One region of the Salipaludibacillus sp. CF4.18 genome, then DNA from elsewhere that is predicted to be linked to it. Evidence: riboswitches for the same ligand, from Rfam matches in the RefSeq annotation. Region 1 holds a riboswitch; each other region holds the start of a gene.
The links. A riboswitch is a leader RNA that binds a small molecule or an ion and turns the genes downstream of it on or off. The one in region 1 is predicted to bind lysine.
Positions count from the first base shown of each region.

Region 1 (8,162 bases):
GTAGACGTAAAGAGCGCACTCGTTTTTTTTATTGGAAGTGGACCTGGAGCCCTATTTGGGGTATGGCTAAATAAAGATATTGAAGTTGATGTATTTCTAATTGCATTTGGAGCATTTATTATCGTTATTTCTTTTATTTTAATGATTAGAAAACATATTAAACCATTGAAAAGGAATACGAAGGGCATTACAAGGTCTTATATTAATGAGGTTGGAGAAACAGTTAAATATGGTTATAATCCTCTTATTGCAATTCTAATCTCTTTTTTTGTAGGCATGTTTTCAGGGTTATTCGGAATTGGAGGGGGGTCATTAATGGTACCTGCGATGATCGTCCTCTTTGCTTTCCCAGCGCATCTGGCAGTAGCGACCTCTATGTTTATGATATTATTATCGGCGATCATAAGTTCATTTTCACATATAAGTTTAGGAAATATTGATTGGTATTATGCGATGGCCCTTATTCCAGGGGCTTGGTTTGGTGGACAGTTAGGAGCTGCAATAAACCGTCGTATGAGCAGTGAGGCAGTGGTCATTTTATTACGAATTTTTTTAGTGATTATTGGCATACGATTAATATATCAGGGCGTCTCGAGTTTATAATAAACGATCGAGGAATGTTCACTTTAAATGAAGTTGATAGTAGGACAGTTTTGAAAAACAAGATATAATGAATGAAGGTGTGATGTCCTTTGACTTTAGGAAAGCTGCGAATATTACATACGAATGATTTACATAGTCAATTAGAGCAATGGCCTTCCGTCGTAGCTGCTTTAAAGCAACAACGAAAAGAAGCTGAGGATGCAGGAGAAGACGTTCTTTTAATGGATATCGGCGATCACTGTGACAGAGTTCATCCTATGACAGAGGCATTGTTAGGGAAAGGAAACGTTCAGCTTCTCAATGATATGAATTATGATGCAGTTACAATTGGTAATAACGAGGGTATTACATTTTCTAAAAAAGATTTGAATGCACTTTATGATCAAGCTGATTTTTCAATCATTTTATGCAATTTAAGACATGAGAAGGGTTTACGGCCAAGTTGGAGCGTACCTTACAAAATATACACTCTTAAAACAGGTGTGAAAATAGGTGTTACGGGGGTCACTGCGCCCTTCCGGTTTTTTTATGAACCGTTAGGATGGACACTCACGGATCCATTCGTAGAATTAAAGCATGTGATCAATGAAGTTAGGCCACAAGTAGATGTGATGGTATGTCTTTCCCATTTAGGTCTGGGGGAAGATGAGAAAATGGCTATGGAGTTTACTGGTATCGATATTATTCTCGGATCCCATACGCATCATGTCTTGCCGGATGGTAAATATGTGAATCAAACGTGGATTAATCAATCGGGAAGATCAGGTGAATATATCGGCGAAGTTTCATTAGTCTTTCAACAAGGCTCCAGGAGTAATATTGAAACGAAAGTTGAATCCGTAAAATCATTGAAAGTAGATTCAACGCAAAAGGATAGTGGGACGGAACAGAAACTAAATGAGCTCTTTAAGGCAGGAAACGAATTACTCGAAGTGCCAGTAACAAGGCTGGAATATCCGCTCAAGGTTGATTGGTATGAAAGAAGTGAATCTCCTGTCCTTCTATCTGAAGCTCTCCGAGAATGGTGTAAAGCGGATATTTCCATGGTTAATTCCGGCGTAATCTTGGATAATTTAAATGCTGGAAACGTAACACTGGGGGATCTTCACAGGATCTGTCCTCATCCGATAAATCCTTCAACAGTTATAATTTCAGGTGACCGCTTGCTGGAAACAATACGTCAATCGCAACAAAGTGATATGGTAAACTACGCCTTGAAAGGTTTTGGTTTTCGTGGAAAAGTCTTGGGGTATATGATTTTTGATGGTGTGGAAATCCTGGATCATTTTAGATTGATAAGTGAAAAAAATGTTATCATTAACGGTGTACCCCTAATTCGGTCGAAAGATTATAAACTTGCGACACTTGATATGTTTACTTTCGGTCATTTGTATCCATCAATTAGTTCTCTAACTGAAAAAGAATATTACATGCCTGAATTCCTTCGTGATGTATTAGCATGGAAGTTAAAGGGGCTCAAAAATAAATAGTATGAAATGAATTCTAAATAATCGATGAGGGGAACGTATTTATTATGAAGTTAAAGTCAATTTATTCGATTCAAATTAGTGATCGTTTGGCTAAGCCTATTTACAATGATAATGGCCAACGATTATTAAATAGTGGGATTGCCCTGTCAGAGTCGATGATAAGCAGATTAAAGGAAAAAGGGATTTCCTATCTTTATATTGAAGACGACCTTACCTCAGATATCTATGTGACTGATGTTATTTCTGAACAAACAAAGGCCAAGTCATTAAAGACTATTAGTGACAATTTCACGAGTATATCTTACCGGATTAAAACAGGTAAATCAGTAAATTTACATGAATTGACGCCTTCCTTTTCAAACATTATTGACTCTATTTTACAGGAAATATCCGGCAATGACGAAGCGATTTCCATGCTCGCAAACGTTGTTTCTTTTGATTCTTATGTGTTCCATCATTCCTTAAATGTAACGGTGTATACCATTGCGTTGGGAAGAAAACTTGGTTTAAATGAGAAGGAATTAAAAGATTTAGGGCTTGGAGCAATTCTTCACGATGTTGGAAAGATGGGTATTCCGGTTGATATTCTAAATAAAACAGATAAATTGACGGAAGAAGAGTATGAAACCATTCAAAACCATGCGGAATTAGGTTTTGAAATGATTCGTAAGTCAGGTGATTTATCCTTATTAACAGCACATTGTGCATTTCAACACCATGAAAGACTTGACGGATCAGGTTATCCCAGACAATTATCGAGTAAAGATATACATTATTATGCAAGAATCATTGGGGTTGCAGATGTTTATGATGCGATGACTTCCAATCGTGTTTACCGAAAAGCTTTTCTGCCACATGAGGCTCTTGAACTTCTTTATAGTGGGGCAGATATTCTTTATGATAAAAAAATTATCGAAGTCTTTTCTAAAACAATTGCTATATACCCGATAGGTTTAGAAGTAACGCTAAGCGATGGCAGACAAGGGATTATCATTAACAATAATACTGAACTTCCATCCAGACCAATTATAAGAGTTAAGTTTGATGGAGAAGGTAATGGGTCTTATGATATAGATCTGTCAGATGAATTAAATGTCACGATTTCATCTTGTGATTCTTTGACACAGGAGACCAAAATATAACTTTACATGTAGCGATAGAAACTCTGCCTGCGGTTTTAGTCGTATAAAAGAAACTGCTAATCGCGCAGATCCTGTGCAGGCAGGAGAAAACGCTACATTTAATAAAAGACGGCTATGCGGTTTTGATTAGAGGTAAGAATTTATAAGTTGACAGCTATCTTTACGCCACACGCATCAAGGGAAGTTCGCTCTTGATGCTTAAATGATGGTGGCTTTAAAGATCACGCTGTATTTAATAAAAGACGCTGCGCGTTTTCATTAGGAGGTTCAACCATTGAAACAGTATTTAGACTTGTGTCAACATGTACTTGATAAGGGTGTTAAAAAAGAGGATCGTACAGGTACGGGAACGATAAGTACTTTTGGTTATCAAACAAGATTTGATTTAGCAAAGGGGTTCCCGGTCGTAACTACTAAGAAATTAGCGTTGCGTGCAATTATTCATGAACTGCTTTGGTTTATTAAAGGCGATACGAATATAAAATATCTTAAAGAAAACAAGGTGCGTATTTGGGATGAATGGGCAGACGAAAATGGCGATTTAGGCCCGATTTATGGGGAGCAATGGCGATCCTGGCCGACTCCATCAGGAGAAAGTATAGACCAACTAGGTTCTATTATTGAACAAATTAAAACGAATCCTGATTCAAGGAGACTTATTGTAAATGCTTGGAATGTTGCAGATTTAGATGAAATGGCTCTAGCGCCATGTCATTGCCTGTTTCAATTTTACGTGGCCGACGGGAAGCTCTCGTGTCAGTTGTATCAACGAAGTGCAGACGTTTTCCTGGGTGTACCGTTTAATATTGCTTCCTACTCTTTATTAACGATGATGATTGCACAAGAGTGCGGCTTAGAAGTGGGTGAGTTCGTTCACACGTTCGGTGATGTACATATCTATAACAATCATATAGAGCAGGTTGAACTGCAGCTTACAAGAGATCCTCGTGCTTTACCTACGATGAAGCTAAATCCTGATCGAAAGCATATTGAAGATTTTACAATTGAAGATTTCGTGCTTGAAGGATACGATCCTCATCCACATATTAAAGGGGAGGTATCTGTATGATCTCCATGATTGCGGCGATGAGTGAAAATAACGTAATCGGAAAAGATGGGCAGATGCCCTGGCATCTGCCCGGTGATTTACAATTCTTTAAACAGACAACCAACGGACATTCAATTGTAATGGGAAGAAAAACATTCGAGTCTATTGGACGACCTTTACCAAAACGCAGAAATATAGTGTTGACGAGAAATAATGACTTTTCGGCAGAAGGAGTTGAAGTCATTAATAATTTTTCTGAAATGGATAAGCTTGTAAAAGATGAGGAAGAATTTTTTGTCATTGGTGGTGCAACGATTTATGAACAGCTGTTGCCACTAGCCGACCGATTATATATTACGGAAATACATGAATCATTTGAAGGGGATACATTTTTTCCGGCCATTGACGATGGCCAATGGGAAGTTGTGGCCTCAAAAAAAGGCAAGGTGGATGAGAGGAATTCCCATGCTCATACCTTCCTTACATATGAACGAAAGAATTAATTATTTTACGGTGGGCTCATTAGTCCATCGTATTTTAATGAGAAGCCTTATCTACTTTAAAAACAACATTCAATGTGTAACAAAGCCTAATGAAAAATAAATACTACTTCACAGTTATTGTTGGTACAATCTTTGCCTTTTCTAGCATATGTATGTGCTGAAGGGGGAATCACAATGAAGACATTTCGCACCGTTCGGCCAAAAAGCCGAAAGAAGAAAGGACCTCTTCCTTTCCGTTACGTTTTTATGATTTCGTCTATTATATTTATTATGCTAACACTCACCGGCTTAGGCATCATTGACGCGGGTGTTAGACCGACTCTTATTGCTATTGCGAAGACTGAGACGCAAAGGATTGGTACCTTAGCTATTAATGATGCTGTTTCTGGTCAATTTCTTGATAATACGGATATGGATGATTTAGTAGAATTAGAAAAAAATGAAGAGGGTGAGGTTACTTCTGTTCAGTTTAATTCTGTCATCTATAATCGGGTATTGCAGGAGACCACGGAAAGTGTACAAAATTATTTAAACGACATAGAACATGGGCGTTCAAAAGATAATAGATTTCCAAAGGATGTTGACGTTAATGGAGAGGGAGCGGTTTTTTCTGAAGATGGAATCATTCATATGATTCCGCTTGGGCAAGCTACAAACAATGCACTGTTAGCTCACTTGGGGCCTCGAATTCCTGTGCGGTTATCAGCAATAGGGGCTGTGAAGTCCAATTTAAAAGAAAATATTTTAGATGTTGGGATTAATAATACCTATATGAGTATATCAGTGGAAATTGAAGCGGACGTACAAATAGTGATTCCATTTGCTACAGCTACGGAAGTTGTGAAAACTTCTATCCCGGTTGGAATGATCTTGATTCCAGGGGAAGTTCCAGAGTTTTATGGTGGTGAAAGTGGCACTGGCACCGGAGGAATGACTCCAGCTGTGATTCAAAGACCTGATGGACTGGATGATTTAGATTTGGAAACAAATAACTAGTGAGTTATTGTTGAAAATAAGTGATACGTTTGGTATAATAATTCAGGCTTAAAAAAATTGAATATTAAAGTAGACCTCATCAATCGGTGAGGTAGAGGCGCAAAGTTTATTACTAGGAGACTGGAGTTAGGACAACGAGGAAAGTCTTTGAAAGGAAACATTGCCGAAGCATTGTGATCGTGTCCTACGATGCAACAGCTGGGGTAATATTCAATAAATATTACACTGTCACTATCTGTTAATAGTGGAGAACTACTGAACTGTGTTGGAGATTCGTCTTAACTTCATATTGAAGTGGCAAGGGATTTTTCCTTTGCTGCTTTTTTTAGTTAGAGCTAACAGTACAGTCTAAAGTTAAGGTGTTATAATCAGTCATTTTATTTTTACAGGAGGAGAAAAGTATGGAACTTGGAATTTTATCAATTGTACCCCCAATTTTAGCGCTTTTAATGGTCATTATTACGAAAAGAGTACTTGTTTCTTTAGGGGTAGGAATTATTGTTGGTGCCTTGATGGTAAATCAAGGAGAGTCAATGATCATCGACTCTATTTCTCAAATAGCATCCATTGTTTCTGGAATATTTATTGTGGATGGGGCAATCAATTCATGGGAATTTTATATCATTTTATTTTTGCTATTATTGGGGATGATTGCTTCTCTCATTACCATCACAGGCGGGAGTCAAGCATTTGGGGAATGGGCTCTAACAAAAGTTAAATCACGTATTGGAGCACAATTTGTATCAGCCTTTCTTGGAATTATTATATTTATTGATGACTATTTCAATAGTTTAACGGTCGGAAATGTTAGTCGTCCTTTTACGGACAGGCATAATATCTCTCGGGCAAAATTAGCGTATATCGTTGATTCGACTGCAGCACCTATGTGTGTTATTTCTCCACTGTCGAGTTGGGGTGCGTACATTATCACGATCATTGGCGGAATTCTTGTAACACACGGTGTGACTCAATACGAGGCGTTACAGGCGTTCCTATTTATCGCACCGATGAATTTTTACGCGATATTTGCCATCTTATTTGTGCTTGCAGTTGCATATTTTAAATTGGACATTGGTCTCATGCGAACTCATGAAAACCGTGCGATCAATACAGGTGAGTTAGTAGATACTAAAAAAGGACCAGCACCTGGTGAAAGTGATCAAATGAAACCAGCTGTAAAGGGGAACGTTGGAGACTTAATCTGGCCAATTGCTGTATTAATTGTTGCAACTATCCTGTCGATGATTTTAACAGGAATCCAAGCAACGGAAGGCTCTGTTACATTGCTGGCAACGTTTGAAAATACAGATGTTGCAGCTTCTCTTTTGTATGGTGGGATCATAAGTTTAATTGTCGCAATAGGAATTTCTTTTTCACGTCGTCTACCAGTTAAGATTTTAGGGGTTGGTTTAGGAGCAGGAATAAAATCGATGCTTCCCGCAATATATATTTTAATTTTTGCATGGACGATTATTGAAATTATTGGAGCTTTGGGTACAGGGGAATATTTAGCCGGACTAGTTGATGAGCATATTCAATTAGGCTACTTACCAGCTCTATTGTTCATCATTGCTGCATTTATGGCATTTAGTACTGGTACTTCATGGGGAACGTTTGGAATTATGCTACCGATTGCAGGTGATATTGCTGCAGTAACAGACATTAATTTAATGCTTCCTGTTTTAGCAGCAGTATTGGCAGGAGCAATTTTCGGTGATCATTGCTCTCCGATTTCCGACACGACAATACTTTCGTCTACAGGAGCAGGAAGCCACCATATTGATCATGTCATGACACAATTACCTTATGCCCTAATAGTGGGTGTTATCGCAACATTATCCTTCTTGGCTCTCGGTTTTTCCGGCAGTGTTTGGATTGGATTACTTGTCGGGTTTGCACTGTTTGCATTAACAATTTTCATTCTAAAAGTACTAGTGAACAGCTCTGTGTATCAAGAAGTATAAATCTTATATTAACGCAAAAAACGGCGAGTATTCTACTCGTCGTTTTTTTAGTTAAGTAAGTTAATAAAAGATGCTAAGCGTTTTTCTTTCCATGTAAGGGTTTGGAGCTATTTTTCTTATCGATTAAACTGTTTTTTTATTTTCCTTGCTTTCTTTCAGCTCTTTCCCAGACTCTTAAAGAAGGATAGGGATCGAATGACCATTCCGTATAACCACTGTCTTTGTACATGCCATAATGTAGGTGTGGGGGGAATTTCCCTTGTGTACCTTCTTTACCATACCCGGAGCTTCCAACATAACCAATGACATCTCCTGGTTCAACGACTGTTCCTCGTTCCATGCCTTGCTCAAAGGAGCTTAGGTGTGCAAAGTAATGATAGACGTTACTTGTATCCCGAATACCTACGCGCCATCCA
Region 1 is NZ_JBIMEV010000023.1:31,637-39,798, forward strand. Features, by position in the region: gene ACHABW_RS14375 (sulfite exporter TauE/SafE family protein) at 1-603, shown strand, start outside; gene ACHABW_RS14380 (bifunctional metallophosphatase/5'-nucleotidase) at 693-2,093, shown strand; gene ACHABW_RS14385 (HD-GYP domain-containing protein) at 2,138-3,235, shown strand; gene ACHABW_RS14390 (thymidylate synthase) at 3,510-4,304, shown strand; gene ACHABW_RS14395 (dihydrofolate reductase) at 4,301-4,786, shown strand; gene yunB (sporulation protein YunB) at 4,961-5,782, shown strand; lysine riboswitch at 5,867-6,045, shown strand; gene ACHABW_RS14405 (Na+/H+ antiporter NhaC family protein) at 6,184-7,746, shown strand; gene ACHABW_RS14410 (M23 family metallopeptidase) at 7,883-8,162, opposite strand, start outside.

Region 2 (8,162 bases), on a different contig from region 1:
TGACGAGAATCAGGAAACAGCTAGTAAACACGGTGTCATGAGTATCCCTACTTTACTCGTATTCAAAAATGGTGAAGTTGTTGATCAAATCGTTGGTTTCCAGCCTAAAGAGGCGTTAGCTGATACACTAAACAAACATGTATAATTAACAAATATTGAAGAAACTGGTCATCACTTATGATGATCAGTTTTTTCTGTGTTTATCAGTAGCAAGTTTGGAAAAACTCGTGCTATAGTTAGATATTATAACCTCAATCACATGGGGTTCACATTCTTCGAGATTATTCAAAAACGTGAGTGGACAGCAGACTTTTTTGAATAAGCTTGAACGGTCATATGTTAAAGGGGTTTATACGATGGAAGAACTTAAAGAAAAAATTCAATTAGTACCATCCCAACCAGGATGTTATTTAATGAAAAATAAACATGACACGATTATCTACGTAGGAAAAGCAAAAATTCTGAGAAACCGTGTGAGATCATATTTTAGAGGGACTCATGACAAAAAAACGCAACGGCTTGTTAGCGAAATTACGGATTTTGAATATATCGTTACTTCTTCTGACCTAGAGGCTCTTATTTTAGAGCAAAATCTGATTAAAAAGTATGAACCAAGATATAATGTTTTGCTAAAAGATGATAAGACATATCCGTTTTTAAAAATCACGAAAGAAGAACATCCAAGACTAATTACAACGCGTAAAGTCAAAAAAGACGGAGCAAAATATTTTGGTCCATATCCAAACGCGCAGGCGGCCAATGAAACAAAAAAACTATTAGATAGATTGTATCCGTTAAGAAAATGCCGCACGTTACCTGATCGAGTCTGTCTTTATTATCACATTGGCCAGTGTCTTGCACCTTGTGAGTTTCCGGTTACGCAAGAAAAAAACAAGGAACTTGTTTCAGAAATTACGAAGTTTTTAAATGGTGGACATGAAGATGTCAAAAAAAATATCACCAATAAAATGCTGCTTGCTTCGGAAGAAATGAATTATGAGCGTGCGAAGGAGCTTCGTGATCAAGTGAAGCATATAGAAGCTGTTATGGAAAAACAAAAGATGACTATCACCGATCAATTGAATCGGGATGTTTTTGGCTATTATGTAGATAAAGGATGGATGTGTGTTCAAGTATTCTTTGTTCGCCAAGGGAAACTAATTGAAAGGGATGTATCGTTGTTTCCAACCTATCAAGAGCCGGAAGAAGACTTTTATACGTTTCTTGGTCAATTTTATTTAGAAGATCAGCATAAAAAACCATCAGAGATATTTATTCCCGATGGAGCTGATCCTGAAATCGTATCGCCATTTTTAAATGTCAGAACGATTCAACCTAAAAGAGGACAGAAAAAAGAACTCGTTCATCTAGCGATTAAAAATGCCAAGCTAGCTTTGCAACAAAAATTTGATTTAATTGAAAGAGATGAAAAAAAGACTGTTTTAGCAATTGAAAGACTCGGACAAGCCATGAATATAGATACACCATACCGAATAGAAGCATTTGATAATTCTAATATACAAGGTGCCGATCCTGTTTCAGCGATGGTATCATTCATCGATGGTAAGCCTGATAAAAATAATTACCGTAAATACAAGGTAAAAACAGTCCAAGGTCCGGACGATTATGAATCGATGCGGGAAGTGGTTCGACGTCGTTATTTGCGCCTGTTAAAAGAAGAGTTACCTTTGCCTGATCTTATTGTTATTGATGGAGGAAAAGGCCAAATATCGGCAGCTTTAGGAATTTTGGAAGATGAGCTGAATGTATCGATTCCAGTCTGTGGACTAGTGAAAGATGATAAACATAAGACTTCCCAACTAATGATTGGAGATCCCCCTGAGGTCATTTCTCTTTCTAGGACGAGTCAGGAATTTTATTTACTGCAGCGAATTCAAGATGAAGTTCACCGTTTTGCAATCAGCTTTCACAGAAATGTTCGGAAGAAATCTATGTTCACTTCGATACTTGACGAGGTCGAGGGAATTGGCGAAAAACGTAAAAGAATGCTCTTAAAAGAATTTGGATCTTTAAAACGCTTGAAAGAGGCGTCAGTGGAAGAAATACAGCGATTAGGAATACCTCAGTCGGTTGCTGAAACCTTAAAGAGAATGATGAGCGATGAGGGGAATAAATGAAGCTAGATCCGTGTTGCTATGACTCGTTGCATTTGTTAACCTATTAAATGGGTTGAATAACAGGTAGGGGTTGCGGTAACCATCAGTAAAACACTGCAAAACGGTGAGATTTCAGGATAGTGTTTGAAAGAGGAAGTCGCCGAAGAATAGGTCTTTCTCACAAAGTATTTTTTCGGAAAGTGGTGCTTTAGAACAGAGAGGTTTTTGCTTTTACCAGCAACTAGTACTTTCAATATTTTAATACCGAATTTTGAAATTTTACTCACAAGGTCAATTCTGGCTTTGCAGTGAATAATTGCTGAGTTGCCACATAGCTATGTATGTGGAGAACTATCTCACGAAACGGCTTTTGCCAATAACTTAGAAGTCGTATTCGGCAAGGAGACAAGTCTCGTTGTCGAATTCTTTTATACGAGAGAATTCACTCGTGATCAGTGTGAAAAGATGAAACGAATTTTTGAAGACAGAAATATGTGTGAAAAAAAGTCGAGGAGGCGTTCATATTGACAACGATTGTCCAGAAGTTCGGGGGAACTTCTGTAGGGGATGTAACTAAAATTAAGAATGTTGCACGGAGAATTAAGCGGGATATGGATGCGGGAAAGAAAGTTGTAACCGTCGTATCAGCTATGGGTAAATCCACTGACTCATTAGTGAATTTGGCTAAAGACATAACAGATTCACCGGATCCCAGAGAGATGGATATGCTTTTAACAACAGGAGAACAAGTAACAATATCATTAGTAGTTATGGCATTGAAAGAATTAGGTGTAGATGCAGTGTCTATGACAGGTTGGCAAGCAGGAATCAAAACAGAAGCTGTCCACCAAGATGCTCGTATTACAGAAATAGACGCAGAAAAAGTGCAAAAGCATTTAAACAAAAACCGGGCAGTTCTTGTAGCTGGATTCCAAGGTGTCGGTCCAAGTGGAGAAATTACAACATTAGGGCGTGGAGGATCCGATACATCCGCAGTGGCATTAGCTGCAGCACTTGGAGCAGAAACATGCTCGATTTATACGGACGTAACAGGTGTTTTCACAGCTGATCCAAGGTATGTGACGAAAGCACGTCAACTGGACAGCGTGTCGTATGATGAAATGCTTGAATTAGCTAATTTAGGTGCAGGTGTACTTCATCCGAGAGCGGTGGAGTTTGCTAAAAATTATCACGTTCCTCTTATTGTGCGTTCAAGTACAGAGGACGTAGAGGGAACGATGGTTGAGGAGGAAGCAACAGTGGAGCAAAATCTAATTGTACGAGGTTTAGCCTTTGAATCGGAAATAACGAAAATTACCATTGAAAGATTACCAAATCAGTTCGAAACAATGCCTACACTTTTCTCCATGCTTGCTGAAGCGGGAATCAGCGTTGATATTATTATTCAGCAAATGACTTCTGACAATGGGATAAACGTTTCATTCACATTGGATACACAGGATCTTGGAAAAGCTTTGGATTTGTTACACAATAAAAAAGCGGAATTATGTTACAGTTCTATTAATCATGAAAGCACACTTGCTAAGGTTTCAATCGTTGGATCTGGAATGGTTTCGAATCCAGGTGTAGCTTCTGATATGTTTAAAGTATTAGCAGAGCATGAAGTGGCTATTAAAATGGTTACAACATCTGAAATAAAAGTTTCCGTTGTTGTTCCAGAAGTCGATATGATAACTGCAGTAGAAGGATTACATGCACACTTTGGTTTAGATGCGAAAGAAAAAGCAAAGATTGAAGCAATTAAGGCATAATTTACTAAAAACAGTACTCATATATAAACAAAAAAAGGAGTTTCCTGAATGTATCATCAGGAAACTCCTTTTTTTTGATAGATAAGAAAGTTATAAAATGACAGCTATCTTTACGCCACACGTATCAAGGGAAGTTCGCTTCCTTTCGAGTAGCACCTACACGCACTAAGTAGGTGCTACTCGGGGGTGGTTTTAAAGATCACGCTGTATTTAAGAAAACAGCTCTGCCGTTTTTCTTAGCCATTTTATCGATCTATTTCACTATCTTCCCTTTCCGGTCTTTTAAACGGTAACCAATTCTTTTCTCCAAACATGGTGACCATCATTGGAATGAACAGCGGGAGCATTATCACAGCGTATATGAGCAATCCAGTCAGTACAAGAGTACCAATTTGAAGCAGAGATAAAACGCCTGAAGGCATCATCGCCCCAAATGTTCCAGCCAAAATAATAGCTGCTGACAGTACAACGGTACCTATTTGAGTCATGGAACTTACTAATGCTTCTTTTATTGGCATTACTCTCACATTTTCGCCAAAACGTCCCATTAGAAAAATAGAATAATCGACGCCTAAGGCCATAAGCATGACAAATCCGAAAAATGGAACTGCCCAACTTATACCGGAGTATCCTAGTATATGGATGAATATTAATTCGGTAAAAGCCATGGACGCAATATAAGTTAAAATTAGTGATGCAATGATATAAACTGGCATGACTAAGGATTTCAACAATACTACGAGTACAATAAATATCCCAGTAAGCATGATAATAGCCGTTCGGTTAAAATCCTCATCAGAGATCGTTTTTAAATCCTGATTTACTACGGCTAGACCACCTAAAGAGTACGTAATATCTTCGAGTTCCGTACCTTTCAGTGCATTATCTATTTGCCTCTCAATATCACTGACTACCGCCATTGCTTCGTTGCTGTATGGGTTAATGGCTAAAACAACGTCAAATGTGGTTAATTTACGGTTGGGGCTAGTAAACATATCCCATATTTCATCTAATTCACCATCATCAAACGCAGTTTGTGGGACAAAAAAACCTTCCAGTGGTTGAGACTGTGTCGACAGCTCATCAAGAATATCCATAACATCTGCTAGGCCATCCTCAATATCCGCGACTCCTTCGGCAAGCTCATCCATCGCGTTGGCAAGTTCAACATAACCACCTTGAATGTCGTCGAAAGCATCTGTGATCTCTTGCTGACCTTGTTCCATTTCACTTAGGCCAGTACCTATCGAATTCATTTCATTTGAAATTGTTTGCTGGGCTTCAGATAACTCTCTGAGTCCTCCTTCAACATTTGTAATACCTGAGGCAACTTCATTCATTCCACCAGAAAAAGGAGCTAACTGCTCACCGATGGCAACCGGAACAGCTTCACTTTGGCTAAATTGGTCTAACTGACCTTGTAGCTCAGATAGCGAAGATTGAAGTTGATTAAGCCCACTTGCTGACTCTTCTGTAGCTTGGGCAGTATCACTAACACTTTCGGCGAGTTGATTGTTACCGGTTTGCAGTTCCTGTGTCCCCTCCACTAAATCCTGAGTCCCAGTACTTGCTTCACTTAGATCAGTATCTTGGGATTGAATATCATCTCGAATCTCGATGAGTGCATCGTGTATTTCTACTAAACCTTCATCCATTTCCTCGAGGCCATCAAACAACTCGCCGGCAATCGATGGAACACGGAAATCTTCAATGATGGTTCCTTCAGGACGAGTAGCACTTCTTACCTCAGCTACTTCATCCAATTTGGCTATTTCATTTGATATTAGCTCCACATAGGGAAGCATCGATTGTTGATCCCATCGCTGGTCATTAAGCATGACGACCTCAATTGGGAAAGAATGACCCTCTCCGAATTTTTCGGCAACAAGGTCAATTCCTTGGACAGAATCAAAATCATTCCCTATTTCGTCTAATGAGTCATAAGTAAGCTTTTGTTCATAGAGCAGAGCAGAAGGGATGAGAAGTAACGCAAGAATAACCAACGTCCATCCCGGTTTATAAACAGAAAACTTTCCTAATCGATTCCACAACCTGCTTTGTGTCATCTCTACACCTTGTTTAGAAGGCCAAAACAGTTTGTCTCCTAATAACAGCATGGCACATGGAACCCATACCCATAGAGCAATAACCAAGATAACAATTCCAATAGCTACACCAACAGCTGATTGGTATAAATCGAATTCTGCCATCCCGATAGCAGCAAATCCGATAAAACCAGTGAGGGCACTTGAAATAACTGTTACGCCAACGGCCTTATACGTATTTTTAATGGCTTTTACACGGTCAGGTTCTTTCGCAAGTTCCTCCTTGAACCGATTCAAAAGGAGAATACAATAATCCGTTCCTATTCCAAATAAAATAGCGACAATAAATATTTGCGTGAAATTCGACACTGGAAATTGAAAATTATCAATTAATAGACTAACAATTGATATTGTAACAAAATATGTTGCGCCCACTGTTATAAGGGGGACAAATGGAGCGGCTAAAGATCGGAAGACAAAAAATAAAATAATCACTACAAAAATAACAGTGATAATTTCTGTGGCTGCTAAGCCTTCTTCAGAACTTATAATGACATCGTCCTCAATGATGGAAGAACCAGTCATATAGTGTTGAACATCATCAACGGCAACTGCCTCTTCAATATCATCTCTTACCAAAGGAATGTCATTGATACTGATATCCATGGATACAATCGACATTAATGTTGTCTCATCTTCACTTATCAAAAATTCTGCTTGCTCCGATGATTCAAACGGGCTAACAATATCAATGATTGGATAACTCTCTATGTCACTTCCAATCTTCGAGAGTTTATTTTCTATTGATCCCTTTTGGTTTTCCGATAACCCCTCTTCATCGTAATAGACAACAAGGATAGACTCGCCGGTTGCACCTTTGTGTTCTTCCAATAACTTCTCGGTAACTTGAGATGGGTATTCTTCAGAAATAGTGAACTGCCCATGTTCACGGACGAGCTGATCCATATCCGGACTCGAAATATATAAGCCTACACCTATAATGATCCATATAATTGGCAATAAATAAATCCAACGAAACTTTCCACTCATTGTTCTTCACTCTCTTCTTCTATGATTATCGTATTTATTTTTTGATAGATTTTTAAAAAGCTTTCTACTTCCGTTGAATCTAATCTAGTAAAATAAGAAGATATAAATGCAATCATTGCCTGTTTTGATTGCTCAAAAACAATATGACCTTCCTCGGTTAAGGTGATTTGAATATGACGTCTGTCTTCTAAGTCAGGGTTTCGTTTAATTAAGCCTTTCTCTTCCAGCCTTGATGTTTTAGTAGTGATGGCACTTTTATGTACCCCTGTTAGCTCTGCTAATTCTTTGGCGGTTTGAGGACCGTTCATGTCCAGGAGCCTGAGAATTCCATATTGCTCTACAGACATTGGGAAAACCTTCTCAGCCAAAACCTTTTCAATGTTTTTAGTTGCGAAAAGATATACATTAGCGTATTGCTCGATTAAATCTTCCATTTTTGATTCATTCATTTTTTAAGCTCCTCTTTATAGATAACATCTCGAATAGTTTATACCATAAATAGTTTATGAGGTAAACTAATTAAAATGACAAATGTTTTTGGGAGCATCATTTTTATGAGCTGAACAAAGGGAGCTGATTTCATGGGCGGGCTACTACTAATAAAGAACTGTAGAGGATTATCAAATTGCAGAAAAATTCAGCTAAGACTCACAGATCGGTAACTTGCGGATCGTCCAAGGAAAGTGTACAGGATCTATCTAAAAACAACATTCAATAAATATGGATAAAAATAAAAAAGCTCCTCTTATGAAACTTAGAGGAGCTTCCTGTAATCATTCATTTTCGGTTAAGGGGGAAGGATCTTTTCGGTCCCATCGTACAGTTATCTGCACAGTAAAAGGTTTTTTCTTTTTTACTTCATAGTAGGATTCAGCTATAACACCTTTTTCGATTTCTACTATTTGTGCAAGAAATCCTGCTTCTAAAGAAAAAGGTCTGTCATTTGACATGTGAGGAGCCACGACTTCATATATACGTTCGTTTTTTTTCTCTTTCACTGGTTGTAAGGAGCCCCAATATGCATTATGAAAGAAATGAGTCGTTTCAATCTTTTCATTCTCTTTTATTTTTTTTCTGGCTAACGCTTTTCCGGCCCAATATAATATTTTTTCTTCATCCTCACCTAATAGTTCAGGTAATAAGTCATGCCTTAGTAAGTCATACCCAGAAGCAGAAGG
Region 2 is NZ_JBIMEV010000010.1:40,840-49,001, forward strand. Features, by position in the region: gene trxA (thioredoxin) at 1-145, shown strand, start outside; gene uvrC (excinuclease ABC subunit UvrC) at 357-2,138, shown strand; lysine riboswitch at 2,195-2,479, shown strand; gene ACHABW_RS08785 (aspartate kinase) at 2,642-3,889, shown strand; gene ACHABW_RS08790 (MMPL family transporter) at 4,135-6,984, opposite strand; gene ACHABW_RS08795 (MarR family winged helix-turn-helix transcriptional regulator) at 6,981-7,433, opposite strand; gene ACHABW_RS08800 (DUF2507 domain-containing protein) at 7,758-8,162, opposite strand, start outside.
Region 2: linked by a shared signal. The riboswitch ahead of ACHABW_RS08785 (aspartate kinase) and the one ahead of ACHABW_RS14405 (Na+/H+ antiporter NhaC family protein) in region 1 are both predicted to bind lysine.

Region 3 (8,162 bases), on a different contig from region 1:
TCACATTTAATTGTATAACCCGGTCCGCCTGCACCAGATCCATTTGGACAACCACCTTGTGCTACAAACCCTGGGATCACACGGTGCAAATTTAATCCGTTATAAAAACCGTCATTAGCAAGTTTCTCAAAGTTAGCAACCGTACCTGGTGCTTCGTCGGGATAAAATTCAATCACTACTTTTTCTCCATTTTCAAACGTAATTTCACCTTTTTTCATATCTAAAACCTCCATAGTATTTTTAATTATGTACACATTCTTTATTTTACACTAGTTAAATACAGAAAGAAACTAGATAGCATTTTATCTAGTTTCCTCTACGTTATTAAACTATTTTTTATACCGTACCTTCTACCCGATTCTGTCCCTTCACAGCACTATAACGACGTTCATGCCGAACAAGGTCTTCTAATGATTCTCGTTCTATAACACATTCATGCTCTCCGTTTTCAACAAAAACTACCGCTGGACGTAATATGCGATTATAATTATTTGCCATGGAATAACCGTATGCACCTGTTGAAAATACCGCTAAAATATCCCCCTGTGTAGTCTGTGGCAAGGAAATATCCCAGATAAGCATGTCTCCACTTTCACAGCACTTACCGGCAATACTGACAACCTCTGTATTTTCTTCGTTAGCTTTATTTGCAAGAACCGCTTCATATTCAGCCTGATAGAGTGCCGGGCGAATATTATCAGTCATCCCGCCATCAACTGAAATATAGGTGCGAATGTCGGGGATGTCTTTTCTACTTCCTATACTGTAAAGCGTTGTACCTGCTTCTCCAACCAAAGCACGACCTGGCTCAATCCAAATTTCCGGTACTGGCATGTCTAATTTCGCTGCTTCTTCTTTGGCTTTGTCAACCATATAATCAATATAAACATGGAGAGGAAGAGGGTGATCCTGGTCACCGTATCGAATCCCAAAACCACCACCTAAATTAAGTACATTTGGATAATAATCTAATGTTTCTTTCCAAGCAGCTAAAGAACGGTAAATTTCTTTCACAGCTTCCTGGAATCCTTCCGCTTTAAAAATTTGTGAACCTATATGGGAATGTACACCCTGTAAAGTTAAAAAGGAATGAGATAATATCATTTTTATAGCTTTCTTCGCTTGCCCACTGTTTAAATCAAAGCCAAATTTAGAATCTTCTTGACCGGTTGAAATATATTCATGTGTATGGGCTTCGACACCTGGAGTAATTCTGATCAAAACATCCATCTTCGTTTTGTTTGTTTCTGTTATCGCCATTAACCATGCCAATTCTGTGAAATTATCCACAACAATACAGCCAATTTTTTCCTTCACTGCCATTTCCAGCTCATCCGGCGTCTTGTTATTTCCGTGAAAATGGATTCTGTCTACAGGGAAGCCTGCCTGCAATGCTGTGTAGAGCTCACCACTTGAACAGACATCCAAACTTAAGCCCAATTCATCGGCCAATTCGACCATCGCTATGCAGCTGAACGCTTTACTAGCATATGCTATTTGATAATTTACACCTTGATTTATAAATGCTTCCTGAAACTCATGTGCTCTATTTCGAATATCTTTCACATCGTATACAAATAGTGGTGTACCATATGTTTCCGCAAGGGTAGTGGCATCTACCCCGCCAATTGTCAAATGACCTTCTTGGTTGACACTACTAGTACCATAAAAACCCATCTATATCACTCCTTATCAGCAAACCCTCTCGGTTCTTTTATATATGAATAAAAAAAAGAATGAATGCGAAACACATCCATTCCTCTTGGTTTTCGATTAGTCCATCGGTTTCCAATAGGATAGTGCTCCACTACAAACGCAGTGACAGTGCATAGTTTATTCAACTATACCCCAGCAAGCTAAGTCAAGGAAACATAGCTGCTTCGGCAATTCGACCTTTCCTCTGTTTTCATAGCTGTCCTGAAGCTCCAACAGTATACTTTTTCGAGATTGCACCTCTACCTAATTACAAGTTTTTATTCATTTTGTTAAACAATAGCATAGTTAAATTATTCACGCAACAACTTTACGTTTTTCTCTGCTTTATTGAATCGACTGGATGGACAACGCTAGGTCTTATCCGTTTAAGCGGAACTGCTTGACGTATAAAAATATCTATTGCAGCTTTAGGATAAAGCGGTAAAAATGGCCACAAATATGGCGCATTTAACGCTTTTCTTCCGGCTAAATATGCGAGTGAAATCACACAGGAGATAACAAGTCCCGGGACACCGAAAAAACCTACTGCAAGTATTAAACCTAATCGAAGTAATTTTATTGCTACCCCCAGCTCATGACTAGGTGTGGCAAAGATGCCTATAGCAGCTACTGCTACGTACAGAATTACTTCTGGGACAAATAGTCCAACTTGAATGGCAATGTCACCAATTAACAGGGCAGCGACAAGACCTAATGCAGTAGCCATCGCGGTTGGGGTATGAATCGCTGCCATTCTTAACAGTTCGATTCCTAATTCTGCAAATAATATTTGTCCAAATATAGGTATATTTCCGTTCACTTCATTTGGTCCTATAAATTCAAGGTTAGCAGGTAATAGACCGGGATCTTTAACTACTAATAACCAAAAAGGCAAAATGAATAAGGAAAACAAAATCCCTGCAAAACGTATCCACCTCATAAAGGACCCAACCAAAGGTGCTTGTCTATATTCTTCTGCATGCTGTACATGATGAAATAATGTTGTTGGCAGAATGATCACACTGGGAGAAGTGTCTACAAACAAAATGACATGACCTTCAAATAAATGGGTTGCCGCTACATCTGGTCTCTCTGTATATCTAACCATCGGAAAGGGATTCCAGCCTTGTTTTACTAGAAATTCCTCGACCATTTTATCTGCCATTGTTAAGCCGTCTATATCAATTCCATCTAATTCTTTTTTAATTACTTCTACCAATTTTGGATCGACTATCCCCTCGATGTAAGTAATACAAATATCTGTTTTTGACCTTTTGCCTACCTGGGTCATTTCATTTCTAAGTCTTTCATCACGAATCCTTCTTCGTGTCAAAGCTGTGTTTTCGATAATATTTTCTGTAAATCCATCACGACTCCCTCTTATTACTCTCTCTAGATCTGGTTCCTCTGGTCCTCGACCAGGATAGCTCCTCACATCGACTATGATTGCTTCTGATTCACCTTCTATTAAGATGAACACCAGGCCTGAAAGCATCTCTTTTATAGCGTCTTCCAGAATTTCAGTCATTTTAACTTGAACATGTGCCAAATGATTCTGAATTTCTTTACGAGCATCTAGTTTTTTAGAGTGAGTCGTGTCAAGAAACATTAATTCTTTGAGTATTTCAATTACGTAGTCAATATCACATAATCCATTTGTAAAATAAATCTGAACGTCCTTATCTAATATATGTAATTTTCTAACGTCTACATCAAAGCTTTTTCCGATTCCAACTCTTCTTGTAATTTCCGCTTCATTAACAAGAATGTTAGGTGATATTTTGGGCTTTTTATCTGTTTCTTTTTGTGATTCACCCATATTAAAAGTCCCCTTTCTATTGTGATCACACATAGTATGAGTGAATAAGGAAGAATCAATACAAAAAAAACAACTCAACTTTATTCGTTGAGTTGTTCCTTTAATTGTAGTAATATTTTTTTCTCCAGCCGTGATACTTGAACCTGTGAAATTCCCAATCTAGTAGCCACTTGAGATTGCGTCTGATCTTTATAATAACGTAAAAAAATAATTAGTTTTTCGCGTTCCGACAATTTTTCCACTTCTTCTTTAAGCGCTATTTTTTCAAACCACTCCGAATTGCTATCATCAGAGATTTGATCTAATATTGTGATTGGTTCCCCATCATTTTCATATACTGTCTCATGAATAGAAGCCAATTGTCTGCTCGCTTCCTGGGCAAAAACAACCTCCTCAGGTGAAATGTCTAACTGTTTAGCAATCTCTTTCACTGTAGGAACTCTACCAAGACTTTTGGATAATTCATCACTCATTCTTCGAATATGATTAGCAGTTTCTTTAATCGACCGGCTTACTTTCACTGTTCCATCATCTCTTAGAAACCGCTGAATCTCTCCTATGATCATTGGAACTGCATATGTGGAAAACTTTACGTTAAAGCTTAGGTCAAATTTATCGACAGACTTTATTAATCCAATACACCCGATTTGATATAAATCATCCTGGTCGTATCCCCGGTTCATAAAACGTTGCACCACAGACCATACTAATCTCGTATTATGGTGAACAATTTTTTCACGTGAAGCTTTATTACCACTTTGAGCTTCTTTAATTAACTTTTTGACCTCTTTATCTTCTAGGTGTTTCCGTTTTTCTTTTTTCACATTGGCACTCATCATAAAATCCCTCTCAATTCGCTAGTGCTTTAGAATTTGAGAGACGTTTCGTCAAGGTTACCGTTGTCCCGTTCATTGGTTCTGATTCCACTTGCAAATTGTCCATAAAGTTCTCCATAATGGTGAATCCCATTCCACTTCTTTCAAGTTCAGGTAATGACGTAAATAAAGGCTGCTTCGCTTCTTCAAGATCATTGATGCCTCGTCCCTCGTCCCGAACAATCAAGTGAACCGTTTCTCCTTCTAACATTACTTCAATATAAATTGTTCCTTCGTTGCCTTCTCCATAACCATGAATAATCGCATTCGTTACAGCTTCACTCACAACCGTTTTGATTTCAGTTAACTCATCCATTGTTGGATCCAACTGTGTGACAAATGCGCCTACGGATACTCTGGCAAACGATTCATTTTCACTAATTGCTGAAAAAGATAATTCCATCCGATTATTCATGACGCCACCACTCCTAAACTGCTTAATCCTTCTCGCTCGTTGGATGTAATTGAAACAATTTTATATATCCCCGAAAGTTCGAATAACCTTTTAACCTGAGGAGAAATGCAACACACGACCATTTCTCCTCCCATTGCCTGCACTCTCTTATAACGACCTAGAACAACCCCAAGTCCAGAACTATCCATAAAAGTTAATTTTTCTAGGTTTAATAGTACATGAGTTAAATTATTTTCAGATAAAGCAGCGTCCACTCTTTCCCGCAGATTAACTGCAGCGTGATGATCAAGTTCCCCAACAAGACGCACGCATAAAACTTCTTCTCTTTTTTCCAAGTCAATCAATAAATTCATGTTTCAACCTCTCCTTCTCCATTTTCTTCACCACATATTTAAAATGGTTTACGTAGCTAATTCCATCTATTTCTCTTTATTTCCTTCTCAAAAACAAAACTAGTGCTACTTCGCTAAAACAATTCAAATTTAGCATTTTTCTCTAAGAGGCATTTCCAAAAAGAACTTCACTTGTTCGTTTCATCAGTCTCCAAAAAGAAGCTTCTTCCACATCGTCCGTGGCAATAAGCGGCATAGATAGGAGAGTCTCACCATCTCTTTCAAGCGAAATAGTGCCTAACTCATCGCCCTTTTGAATTGGTGCTCGTACATCTTCTTTCCACACTGTCTTTTCTAATAACCCATCTGTTTTTTCTCCTTTTTTCATTAGAATCGAAACAGGTTCTTTTGCACTAACACTTACGCTAGATTCAGCACCTTTATCAACCTTTACTTCACCTAGAATATCTGTTGCTTCATGCTGAGTGTGAAGGGCGAATTGACTGTATGCATAATCAAACATTTCGGTAATTTGGCGATTTCTCTCTTTTGGAGATGGAGCACCCATGACGACAGCGATCATCCTCATGCCATCTTTGTTCGCACTAGCAGTCAAACAATACATTGCTTCTCTGGTGAATCCAGTCTTCAATCCATCTGCACCAGGATAAAATTTAACTAATTTATTCGTATTAACTAACCAGAAAGGGTTATCTGTATTTTCTCTCAAATAATCTTCGTACAAGCTCGTGTACTCCGTAATTTCCTCGTGTTTTAATAATTCCTTTGCCATCACTGCCATATCGTAAGCCGATGTCTCATGATTAGCAGCTGGAAGGCCGTTCGTATTCTGAAAAGTAGTATTTTCTAATCCCAGTTCCTTTGCTTTTTGATTCATTTCTTTCACAAATTCTTCTTCAGATCCTGCCAAAAACTCAGCCATTGCTACAGTCGCATCATTACCAGAGGCAATAGCAATCCCTTTCATTAATTCTTTGACTGTCATTTCTTCCCCAGGTTCCAGAAAAATTTGTGAACCACCCATAGAAGCAGCTTTTTCACTGACGCGAACTGTATCTTCCCAAGTAATTTCCTCGTTATCCAACGCTTCCATAATTAACAACATTGTCATAATTTTGGTCATACTTGCCGGTGGAAGCTTTTCTTGACTATTTTTTTCAAAGAGAATTGTCCCCGTATCCCTCTCCATTAAAATAGCAGATGTCGCTTCTTCCGCAAACTCATGCTGATCTTCTTCCGCATTCGCTTGATTCATTGGTGTTAAAAAAACAAGGGTCGTTACCAAGCCAATAAGTATTTTTTTCACACGTATCCCTCCGATTATTATCAATCTATGCCATTCTATTTTCTCCAAAAAATCTAGTCTTATTCTTTAATGAATTTATTTCTTTATGAAAAACTTTCATACACCTGTTTATGGAACCTCATTCAAATAAAAGGATTGTTCTTAGAAGAATAAACCGAAGATATCAAAAGCGGCGACTCTAGCAGAAATAACAATAGCTTCAGAGCTATGTTAACAGAGGAAGAGGCATGTTCATTTCACGAGGAGGTAGAATTAAAAAAAGCCGTCAAGGAAAGTTGGTTAACTTTCCTTGACGGCTAAACTTTAAAACTTTACGTGATAATGTCATACACTAATGTAGGAGCAGAGACTGGATCAGATGAAAAGTGATAAGAAGCTAACACTTTACTCTTCGAATCAATGACATCTTTTTGATTCGAATAAATAGTAGCTAAAGATTCACCTTTTTTAACGGAATCTCCTATTTTTTTATGTAACTCGATTCCTACAGCAAGGTCAATCACGGAGTCCTTTGTAGCGCGACCAGCTCCTAATACCATTGCAGCGGTCCCTATATGATCAGCTTCTATACCTGATACAAATCCATCTTTCTCAGCAAGGACAGATTCTTTAAAGGATGCTTGCGGAAGTTTTTCTGGATTATCGACCACAGAAGGATCACCTTTTTGCGATTCAATAAATATCTTAAATTGCTCTAAAGCTTTACCTGAATTGATGGACTCTTCAAGCATCTCCCGCGCTTCCTCTAACGTATCTGCTTTACTGGCAACTACTACCATGTGACTGCCTAATGTTAAACATAAATCCGTTAAATCTTCCGGTCCCTCACCTTTTAACGTATCAATTGCTTCTTTCACTTCCAATGCATTTCCTATCATAAAACCTAACGGCTGGCTCATATCTGATATGATTGCGGACGTTTTACGACCAAGATTATTACCAATTTGAACCATCGCTTCCGCTAACTCTTTTGACTGAGACAATTCTTTCATGAATGCACCAGCACCTGTTTTTACATCAAGGACGATACCATCAGCACCTGATGCAATTTTCTTGCTCATGATTGAACTCGCAATAAGCGGAATCGAATTAACCGTAGCTGTTACGTCCCGCAGGCCATAAAGCTTTTTGTCTGCTGGGGTTAAGTTTTGCGTTTGACCAATTACCGCTGCTTTATTCGTATTTACTAGGTCAATAAATTCATCATTTGTGATTTCTACACTAAAACCTGGAATGGCTTCTAATTTGTCAATTGTGCCACCTGTATGACCAAGGCCACGACCACTCATTTTAGCTACAGGAACACCTAAGCTAGCTACAAGAGGAGCTAATACCAGCGTCGTTGTATCTCCTACCCCGCCAGTGGAATGCTTGTCGACTTTTATACCTTTAATTGCTGATAAATCTATCGTATCCCCAGAGTGGACCATTGCTTCAGTTAAGAAGGCACGCTCCTCCTGTGTCATGTCCTGGAAAAATACTGCCATTGCCCATGCACTAATTTGATAATCTGGAATTTCATCCGTAGAATAACCATGAATAATAAAATCGATTTCTTCCTTCGTATGAGCTTGACCGTCCCGCTTCTTTTCGATTAAGTCTACCATTCTCATGATTCATTCCTCCTTATTTTTTTACCCAAAGACTCTCATCTCCACTTTTTAATATCTCTTTAACGAGTTCTTTAAAGCGGGGTTTT
Region 3 is NZ_JBIMEV010000006.1:510-8,671, forward strand. Features, by position in the region: gene ACHABW_RS05855 (peptidylprolyl isomerase) at 1-218, opposite strand, end outside; gene lysA (diaminopimelate decarboxylase) at 337-1,677, opposite strand; lysine riboswitch at 1,790-1,966, opposite strand; gene ACHABW_RS05865 (spore germination protein) at 2,024-3,514, opposite strand; gene sigF (RNA polymerase sporulation sigma factor SigF) at 3,595-4,350, opposite strand; gene spoIIAB (anti-sigma F factor) at 4,364-4,804, opposite strand; gene spoIIAA (anti-sigma F factor antagonist) at 4,801-5,157, opposite strand; gene ACHABW_RS05885 (D-alanyl-D-alanine carboxypeptidase family protein) at 5,300-6,463, opposite strand; gene ACHABW_RS05890 (pyrimidine-nucleoside phosphorylase) at 6,775-8,076, opposite strand; gene ACHABW_RS05895 (purine-nucleoside phosphorylase) at 8,090-8,162, opposite strand, start outside.
Region 3: linked by a shared signal. The riboswitch ahead of lysA (diaminopimelate decarboxylase) and the one ahead of ACHABW_RS14405 (Na+/H+ antiporter NhaC family protein) in region 1 are both predicted to bind lysine.

Region 4 (8,162 bases), on a different contig from region 1:
ATACAAGTAAATTAATTAATTTTGCGGAGGTAGTTGGTCTCCCAATTGTTGGAGGCAGCGACACTCACCAATACTTACAATACGGAAGTGTTTATAATGATTTTAATGAGGAGTGTAATACAGTTAATGAATTAAAAGCTTCCATCTCAACTGGAAACTTTACCGTTCAGACTTCTCCAGCTCTTGATGTCAAAGTAAAAGCAGCAACTCTAGTAAAAAAATTATTAAAGGAAAAGTTAACAGATAGGGAGCCTTTATCTATACCAAATCGTTCTTAAGAAACAATTAATTAGTTGAGTAATAGATTCTGATTTGGAAAATAAAATGCAAAAATAAGAAAACCTAATCACAATCGAATAAAGGCAAAAATAAAAGGCATGAGCCTGGTAAATTAGGGAGTTCATGCCCAATTAGATACCCAAAGGAAATAATCTACCTTACCTTAAGGGGATCATCATTCGCTCAGGGCTTTTTACGAGTTAACTCTAATTTATCTTGTAAAATAACACTGTTTACAATATTTGTTATAAATGATAAGATATTTTAAATATTTGAAACGCAATGAAGAGAAGAGTAGGTAATGATGTTCTTTACAGGGAGCTCCGTTAATTGAAAAGGAGTAAGAATGAATTTATTGAACCAAGCCTCTAAGTGTCGCATTGGAACCTTCGCTGGGGATGATGTGACGGGAGCTCCCGTTATAGAGCTAAAGTATAATCATTTGTTTGAACCTCTAGTAAACCACGGGTGTTTCTGCCTTTGACGTACTTGATAAGATTAATATGGTGACATATTAATAAACTGGGGTGGCACCGCGATTTCGAATCTCGTCCTCAAGATTAAATTCTTGGGGATGGGGTTTTTTAGTGAATATTAAAATAGTATTGAAATCATGGAAGTATCCTTCCATCTTATTATTTGGTATTGGAATTTCCAATATTGGCATGTGGATCTACTTTATTGCTTTGAATGTTATCGTTTTCAATATGACAGGATCTGCTCTTGCCGTGGCATTACTTTACATCATCAAACCTTTAGCTACACTGGTAACTAATTTATGGAGTGGCAGCATAATTGACCGGCTTAACAAAAAGCACTTCATGATTTTGTTGGATCTTCTGCAAGGCATTCTAATTACATGTTTAGCAGTTTTCTATACTTCCTTATGGGTCATTTACATCTTGGTGTTTTTTATAAGTTATGGGACGTATTGGAAGTATGTATGGTTTTGTTGAAGCCTTTCTTGTCATAGTTACCACTTCTATTTTTGCTGTCACAGTTCATTTAATTTCCGTTCAATATGCCGTTGTAAGTGGTGCTTTTATCACATTGGTGCTGACGACTGTTTTATTATTCGTTATCATAAAGCCTTCCAAACGAAAATATCATGATTCTAGAATGGAAAAATTCCCATCATGAATAAGTCTTTTTTGATTTATTCATGATTTAATTTCTCCTCCATTCTTCCTCTAAGATACTCATTTCATATAGACTCCAATATTCGTCTCCATTTTTTGCAGTGTCCCTAAGTAAACCTTCTTTTTTAAAGCCTACTTTTTCATAACACTTTATTGCAGCAGTATTGAAGTCAAACACTCCCAGACTTACGCGATGTAATTGAAGTTCATCGAATGCTACTTTGAGTATTTCTTTCATCATTTGTTGTCCTATACCTTGCCCTCTTACATCTTCAGAACCAATTAATACTTTCCCGATCCTGGCAGATCTATTTTTTCGATTTATTTTCCCTAAGGAAATGTGTCCAAGAATTTCACCGGATTTTTGGTGAATAACGTTATATACGAGAGTTTCTGCATTTTCATGATTCGAATTTTTCGTGTATATATTTAATTGCCCCTCATCCAATGGATAAATAAACCCTGGTCCACCCCATTTTAGTAATAACTCCGGGGAATCAATCCAACTTATAAGCCTTTCAAAATCCGCAGTGTCAAAAAATTTTAGTTCTATCATATTAAGATCTCCTTTCCATCATTAATGAATGCAAATTCTGCTCATAATTATACCAGTTTCATTTTATCTAGCTTTTAACCATCTATTTGCTTTAGCATCGATATCCTTAATAAAATTGTTTTTACCATCTATGTATTTCTCGATATCATCTGGATACTTTTTCGCCAACAGTTGTTTCAGTTGACTGTACCTGTCTGCTTCATGTGGGTGAGCTATCAAGTAGTCCTTAAATACTATGTGCCGTTGTATTTCTCTATTTTGCGTTCCAAAAACATGAACGTGATGACTCCGGTTATTTCCCCCTTTCTTATAAAAACGTCTACCTTCAATACCGTTTTCTCCCATAGCCACATAGCCAATCCGCTCCATTTCCAAGTTAAAAGAATCGACATTCTCTATCTTCTGCACCTCAACAAGGATGTCAATTACTGGCTTAGCATGCATGTTCGGTATTGCTGTACTGCCAATATGATATAGATGTATACACTCACTCCCGAAAATACGAGATATTTTTATAGACTCCTCTTGAAATAATAGTGTCCATTCTTCTCTGTAAGAGACAACCTCGACTTTTCTCATATTTTTTCACCCTCACTTAATGATTATATGATATCTGCTTTTAATTGTATTACTTTATACATTTTCTTACAATCACTATCAAAAAAGTGAAAGCATCCGTCCGTGGTGAATTAGAACAGGCGGTTCCACCCCCTTGCCGCAGCTGGACGCTTCCATCGCAATATCACATGAATATACGCATACTGTAGGCACTACCGCCGCTGTTCCGTGGGCTTCTAACATTCCATCTTCCTCTTCATATCCATTTTGCTGAAAATCCCTTGACAAAACCTTAATAAATGACTAAGATGAATAAGGAATAATTGAATATCAAAACTTCGCAATTTGTGAAGAACATGGACTTTTCTAAAGGGTAATCCTTTATTTTCGCCATACATCTGACCCGATGTATGGCTTTTTTGTATTCAAAATAAATTTAGAGGTGAAAGATTATGAAAATGTGGATGTATGCTTTATTTGTTTTTATTGGTGGTTGTTCTTTAGGAGCACTATCTACGAGTGTGAAACTTGCATATGGTGCTGGTTTTAATTTAGCTCAAATTACTATTAGTCAATTTATGATAGGTGCTGCACTTCTTTGGATACTTGTGCTTTTCACTAGAAAATCCAAGATGTCAATAAAGTATCTTGGCTTGCTTTTACTTTGCGGAATTCCTATGAGTTTAACCGGTGTTTTTTATTACTTTTCGCTGCAAACTATAGATGCTTCATTAGCGATCATCTTTTTATTTCAATTTGTATGGATTGGATCTCTGTTTGATTACATTCTGTATCGCAAAACTCCGAGTAAAGCTCAATGGCTCTCGATTGTCATATTACTCATAGGCTCACTTTTAGCTACTGCAATTATTACGAATGGATTTGGAAGCTTTACGATAAATGGTGTCATTTTTGGTATTCTATCTGCTTTCACGTTTACTTCATTCTTATTTATTAGCGGCAACGTTGGAAAAGAACTTCCTCCTTTACAGAAAAGCGCGCTAATCGCGACAGGAGGACTTATCTTTGTTAGTATTCTTTTCCCTCCGACTACCGCATTTGAGAGTGTTTCGCAAATGATTAGCTTTTCACCATATGGCGTTTTCCTAGGCGTATTTGGGGTTTGTTTGCCACCGTTACTATTTGCGATTGGAATGCCGAAAGTTGGCACTGGTCTTGGAACAATTCTTTCTGCTTCTGAACTTCCAGTCGCTGTCATACTTTCTGCAGTAGTTTTAGTAGAATACGTTGCACCCATCCAATGGTTAGGTGTTATTGTTGTTCTCCTTGGTGTTGCTCTAGGTAATATAAAGCTTTCTTCTTTTTCAAAAAATAAAAATTGGCAAGCGGAAAAAGTATCTTAGTTTAATATTTTATTATTCTTTCAAGACTTGCTGCGAGCGTTATTTAGACTATTCCTATTTCATAGACAAGTTTCAACTATTGTATTACGGGAATAGTAGAACCAAGTCCAACAGATAAAATTCAAAAACTATTGCAAAAGTTACTTTTCTTTGATAAAGTAAACTCAAAGTTCATATTTATTTACTTCAATTATCTTTTGAAGTGAGTATAGAGGTGCAAAGGTCATTAGTACGTATTTTGAGGAGATTGAGCTCCTATGATAAATATCGAAAGGGATACTTGCCGAAGCAATAGTCTGCTCATAGGATTGTTGTTGGGTCTGTCATTGAATAAATGCAGAACTGTCATGTAGTCAGATGACTATATGGAGGGCTATCTCACGCTGGAATAACTGTGTTATACATTCTAGCAGCAACGATACCCTCGTTGTTGCTTTTTAGTGTTTAAATAACAGTTACTCATGCGATTTAGCTCTATTCAGGACCTTGGACTCGTCATGTAGATTGGACGAACAAAATTTGTTGAATAGAGGTGTTTCAAATGAATTTCGGACACGTTTTAACCGCGATGGTCACGCCATTTGACCAAGAGGAAAACATTGATTTTCATGCTACAAGAGAATTAGTAAATTATTTAATTGCAAATGGATCAGATGGTCTTGTTGTTGCAGGCACAACTGGAGAATCCCCAACATTAACGAATGAGGAGAAACTTTCATTATTCCGTTATATCGTGGAAGTTGTCGATGGAAGAATCCCGGTTATTGCTGGAACAGGCTCCAACAGTACGAAAGCATCTGTAGAATTAACAAAATTAGCAACGCAAACTGGTGTAGATGGAGTGATGCTCGTTAATCCATACTACAACAAGCCAAATCAGGAAGGCCTTTACCTTCATTTTAAAAAGGTAGCCGAGTCTACAAACTTACCAGTTATGCTTTACAATATTCCTGGTAGATCTGCCGTGAACATGTTACCGGAAACTATCATTCGACTATCCCAGGTTGAAAATATTGTTTCCGTTAAAGAAGCAAGTGGTGATCTTGATGCAATGACTACGATCATTCAAAATACTCCAGAGAACTTTTCTCTCTACAGTGGTGATGATAGTCTAACCTTAGCGGTATTAGCCATCGGTGGACACGGAGTCGTATCTGTTGCCTCACATATTATTGGTAGTGAGATGCAAACTATGATTACCGCTCACCAAAACGGTAACAGCCAATATGCTTCCGCACTTCATCGAGATTTAGTGCCAATGATGAAAGCGATGTTTATTGCGCCAAGTCCTTCCCCAGTGAAAGCAGCATTGGAAATGAAGGGTATACACGTAGGACCTGTTAGATTACCAATGATTCCGGTAACAGAGTTAGAAGCACAAACAATCTATCAAGCAATCCAACATAAAATATACTCTTCATCAGCAGTTTAAAAAAGGTGTCCTAAGGGACACCTTTTTTAGTTGAGTTGCCTGTACTATAAAACTTGTACTACTGAATCACCACTTTTACCTTCTGTTATATAAGAAAAAACATTCTGTTATATTCGTCATGAAAGTGTCACATTTCAAGTTACTCCTCTTCCTTATTCTGTTTTATAATTAAATTACAACATCATGTGAATGTTTTCACATAAAAACTTTTATCTCAATTTAGAAATGGAGGAATCTTTGATGGTGACTACTTTTGAAAAAAATGAAAAGCGTGGATGGGAAGGATTCAAACAGGGTTGGAAAATGAAGTAAATGTAAGAGATTTTATCCAAACCAATTACAAAGTATATGAAGGTGACGAGTCTTTTTTAACTAACGCAACCAAAGCTACAAAAGATTTATGGGAACTAGTGATGAAACTAACAAAAGAAGAACGTGAACGCGGTGGTGTGTATGATCTTGATACAGAAATAGTATCAACGATAACCTCCCATAAGGCAGGTTATTTAAATCCTGCAACGGAAAAAATTGTTGGTGTTCAAACTGATATCCCCTTTAAGCGCTCCATGCAACCATATGGCGGTATTAGAATGGCTAAAGCTGCGCTTGAATCTTATGGCTATAAATTGAACGAAAAAGTAGAAAAAATCTTTTCTGATTATCGGAAAACTCACAACGAAGGAGTATTTGACGCTTACACTCCTGAAATGATGCTCGCTAGAAAGGTCGGTATTATTACTGGTCTGCCAGACGCATACGGCCGCGGCAGAATTATTGGAGACTATAGACGAGTTGCCTTGTATGGTGTCAACTATCTAGTAGCTGTAAAAAAAGAAGAGCTTGCTAGTCTCGCAGGTAAAATGACGGAGGATGTCATTCGATTACGTGAAGAAATTGCGGAGCAAATCAGAGCCTTGCAAGAGTTGAAAGAGCTTGGGAATATTTACAGCTTTGACATTTCAGAACCTGCGCAAAACGCTAGCGAAGCTTTTCAATGGCTCTACCTTGGCTATCTAGCAGCAGTAAAAGAACAAAATGGGGCAGCAATGAGTTTAGGACGGGTTTCTACCTTTTTAGATATTTATATTGAACGTGATCTCGAAATTGGAAAAATGACAGAAAAAGATGCACAAGAATTAGTTGACCACTTTGTTATGAAGCTAAGATTAGTAAAATTTGCACGAACACCTGAATATAATGAATTATTCAGTGGTGACCCTACTTGGGTAACCGAATCTATTGGTGGAATTGGTAAAGACGGTCGTCCATTGGTTACAAAAAACTCATTCCGATTTTTACACACGTTAAAAAATCTTGGACCAGCACCCGAGCCAAACTTAACCATCCTTTGGTCACCTGCATTGCCAACATCATTCAAGCATTTCTGTTCAAAAATGTCTATCGAGACGAGTTCCTTACAATATGAAAATGATGAAATTATGCGACCTGAATTTGGTGATGATTATGGTATTGCCTGCTGCGTTTCCGCAATGGAAATAGGAAAACAAATGCAATTATTTGGGGCACGAGCAAATTTAGCTAAAGCTTTACTGTATGCGATCAATGGTGGAGTTGACGAAAAAGCGAACGTCACAGTTGCACCTGGCATAAAGCCTATCACTTCCGATTATTTAGATTACAACGAAGTTATGAACAACTATGACAGGGTATTAGAGTGGTTATCGGATCTTTATATAAATACTTTAAACATTATCCACTTTGATGCATGATAAGTACAGCTATGAAAGAATTGAAATGGCATTACACGATAAAGAAATCATGCGTACCATGGCCACTGGAATTGCCGGATTGTCCGTTGTAGCAGATTCATTAAGTGCGATTAAACACGCTAAAGTAAAAGTAATCCGTGATGAAAACGGATTAGCTGTCGACTATGAGATCGAAGGTGACTATCCACAATATGGAAATGATGACGACCTTGTCGACGACATTGCAAAAGACATCGTTATTAAATTTTCAAAAATGTTAAAGCAGCACCAAACTTACAGAAACTCTAAGACAACCATGTCTATCCTTACGATTACTTCCAATGTTGTTTACGGAAAGAAAACCGGGAACACACCTGATGGCCGAAAAAGTGGTGAACCATTCTCGCCTGGTGCTAATCCGCTTCACGGTCGCGATAAAAAAGGTGCATTGGCTTCTCTGAACTCTGTTGCAAAAATGCCTTATGAGCATTCTTTAGATGGTATTTCAAACACCTTCTCTATCGTACCTAAAGCACTGGGTAAAGAAAAAGATGTACAAAAAGCAAATCTATCAGCGATCCTTGACGGATATTCTGATAAACAAGGCCACCATTTAAACATTAATGTGTTTGACCGCTCCACTTTACTTGACGCGATGGAAAAACCGGAAGAATATCCCCAACTTACAATCAGAGTGTCGGGATACGCGGTTAACTTTATAAAACTTACTCGTGAACAACAAATAGACGTGATAAATCGGACATTCCACGAATCTATGTGATAGAAAAATTGGGAAATGCATTAAACACACATTTAAGGTAAAAATCATTTGTTGGGGAGCACTTACGCTCCCCTATACATACTAATCTCAAGGAGGAATTCATTATGGAAGGAAGAATCCATTCCATTGAAACGTCAGGCATGGTGGACGGACCGGGTATTCGTTATGTTATTTTTACTCAAGGTTGTTTACTCCGTTGCAATTTTGTCATAACCCCGATACTTGGAATCGTACTACAGGAGAAATCATGAGCGTGAAATCATTAATGGAAGATATCAAAAAATACCTTCCTTACATGAAGCATTCTGGCGGCGGTGTGACCGTAAGTGGCGGAGAGCCCCTTC
Region 4 is NZ_JBIMEV010000003.1:56,314-64,475, forward strand. Features, by position in the region: gene ACHABW_RS03215 (PHP domain-containing protein) at 1-278, shown strand, start outside; partial or broken gene ACHABW_RS03220 (MFS transporter) at 873-1,199, shown strand; gene ACHABW_RS03225 (hypothetical protein) at 1,219-1,419, shown strand; gene ACHABW_RS03230 (GNAT family N-acetyltransferase) at 1,447-1,974, opposite strand; gene ACHABW_RS03235 (GrpB family protein) at 2,038-2,553, opposite strand; gene ACHABW_RS03240 (EamA family transporter) at 2,985-3,896, shown strand; lysine riboswitch at 4,098-4,280, shown strand; gene dapA (4-hydroxy-tetrahydrodipicolinate synthase) at 4,438-5,328, shown strand; partial or broken gene pflB (formate C-acetyltransferase) at 5,569-7,818, shown strand; partial or broken gene pflA (pyruvate formate-lyase-activating protein) at 7,923-8,162, shown strand, end outside.
Region 4: linked by a shared signal. The riboswitch ahead of dapA (4-hydroxy-tetrahydrodipicolinate synthase) and the one ahead of ACHABW_RS14405 (Na+/H+ antiporter NhaC family protein) in region 1 are both predicted to bind lysine.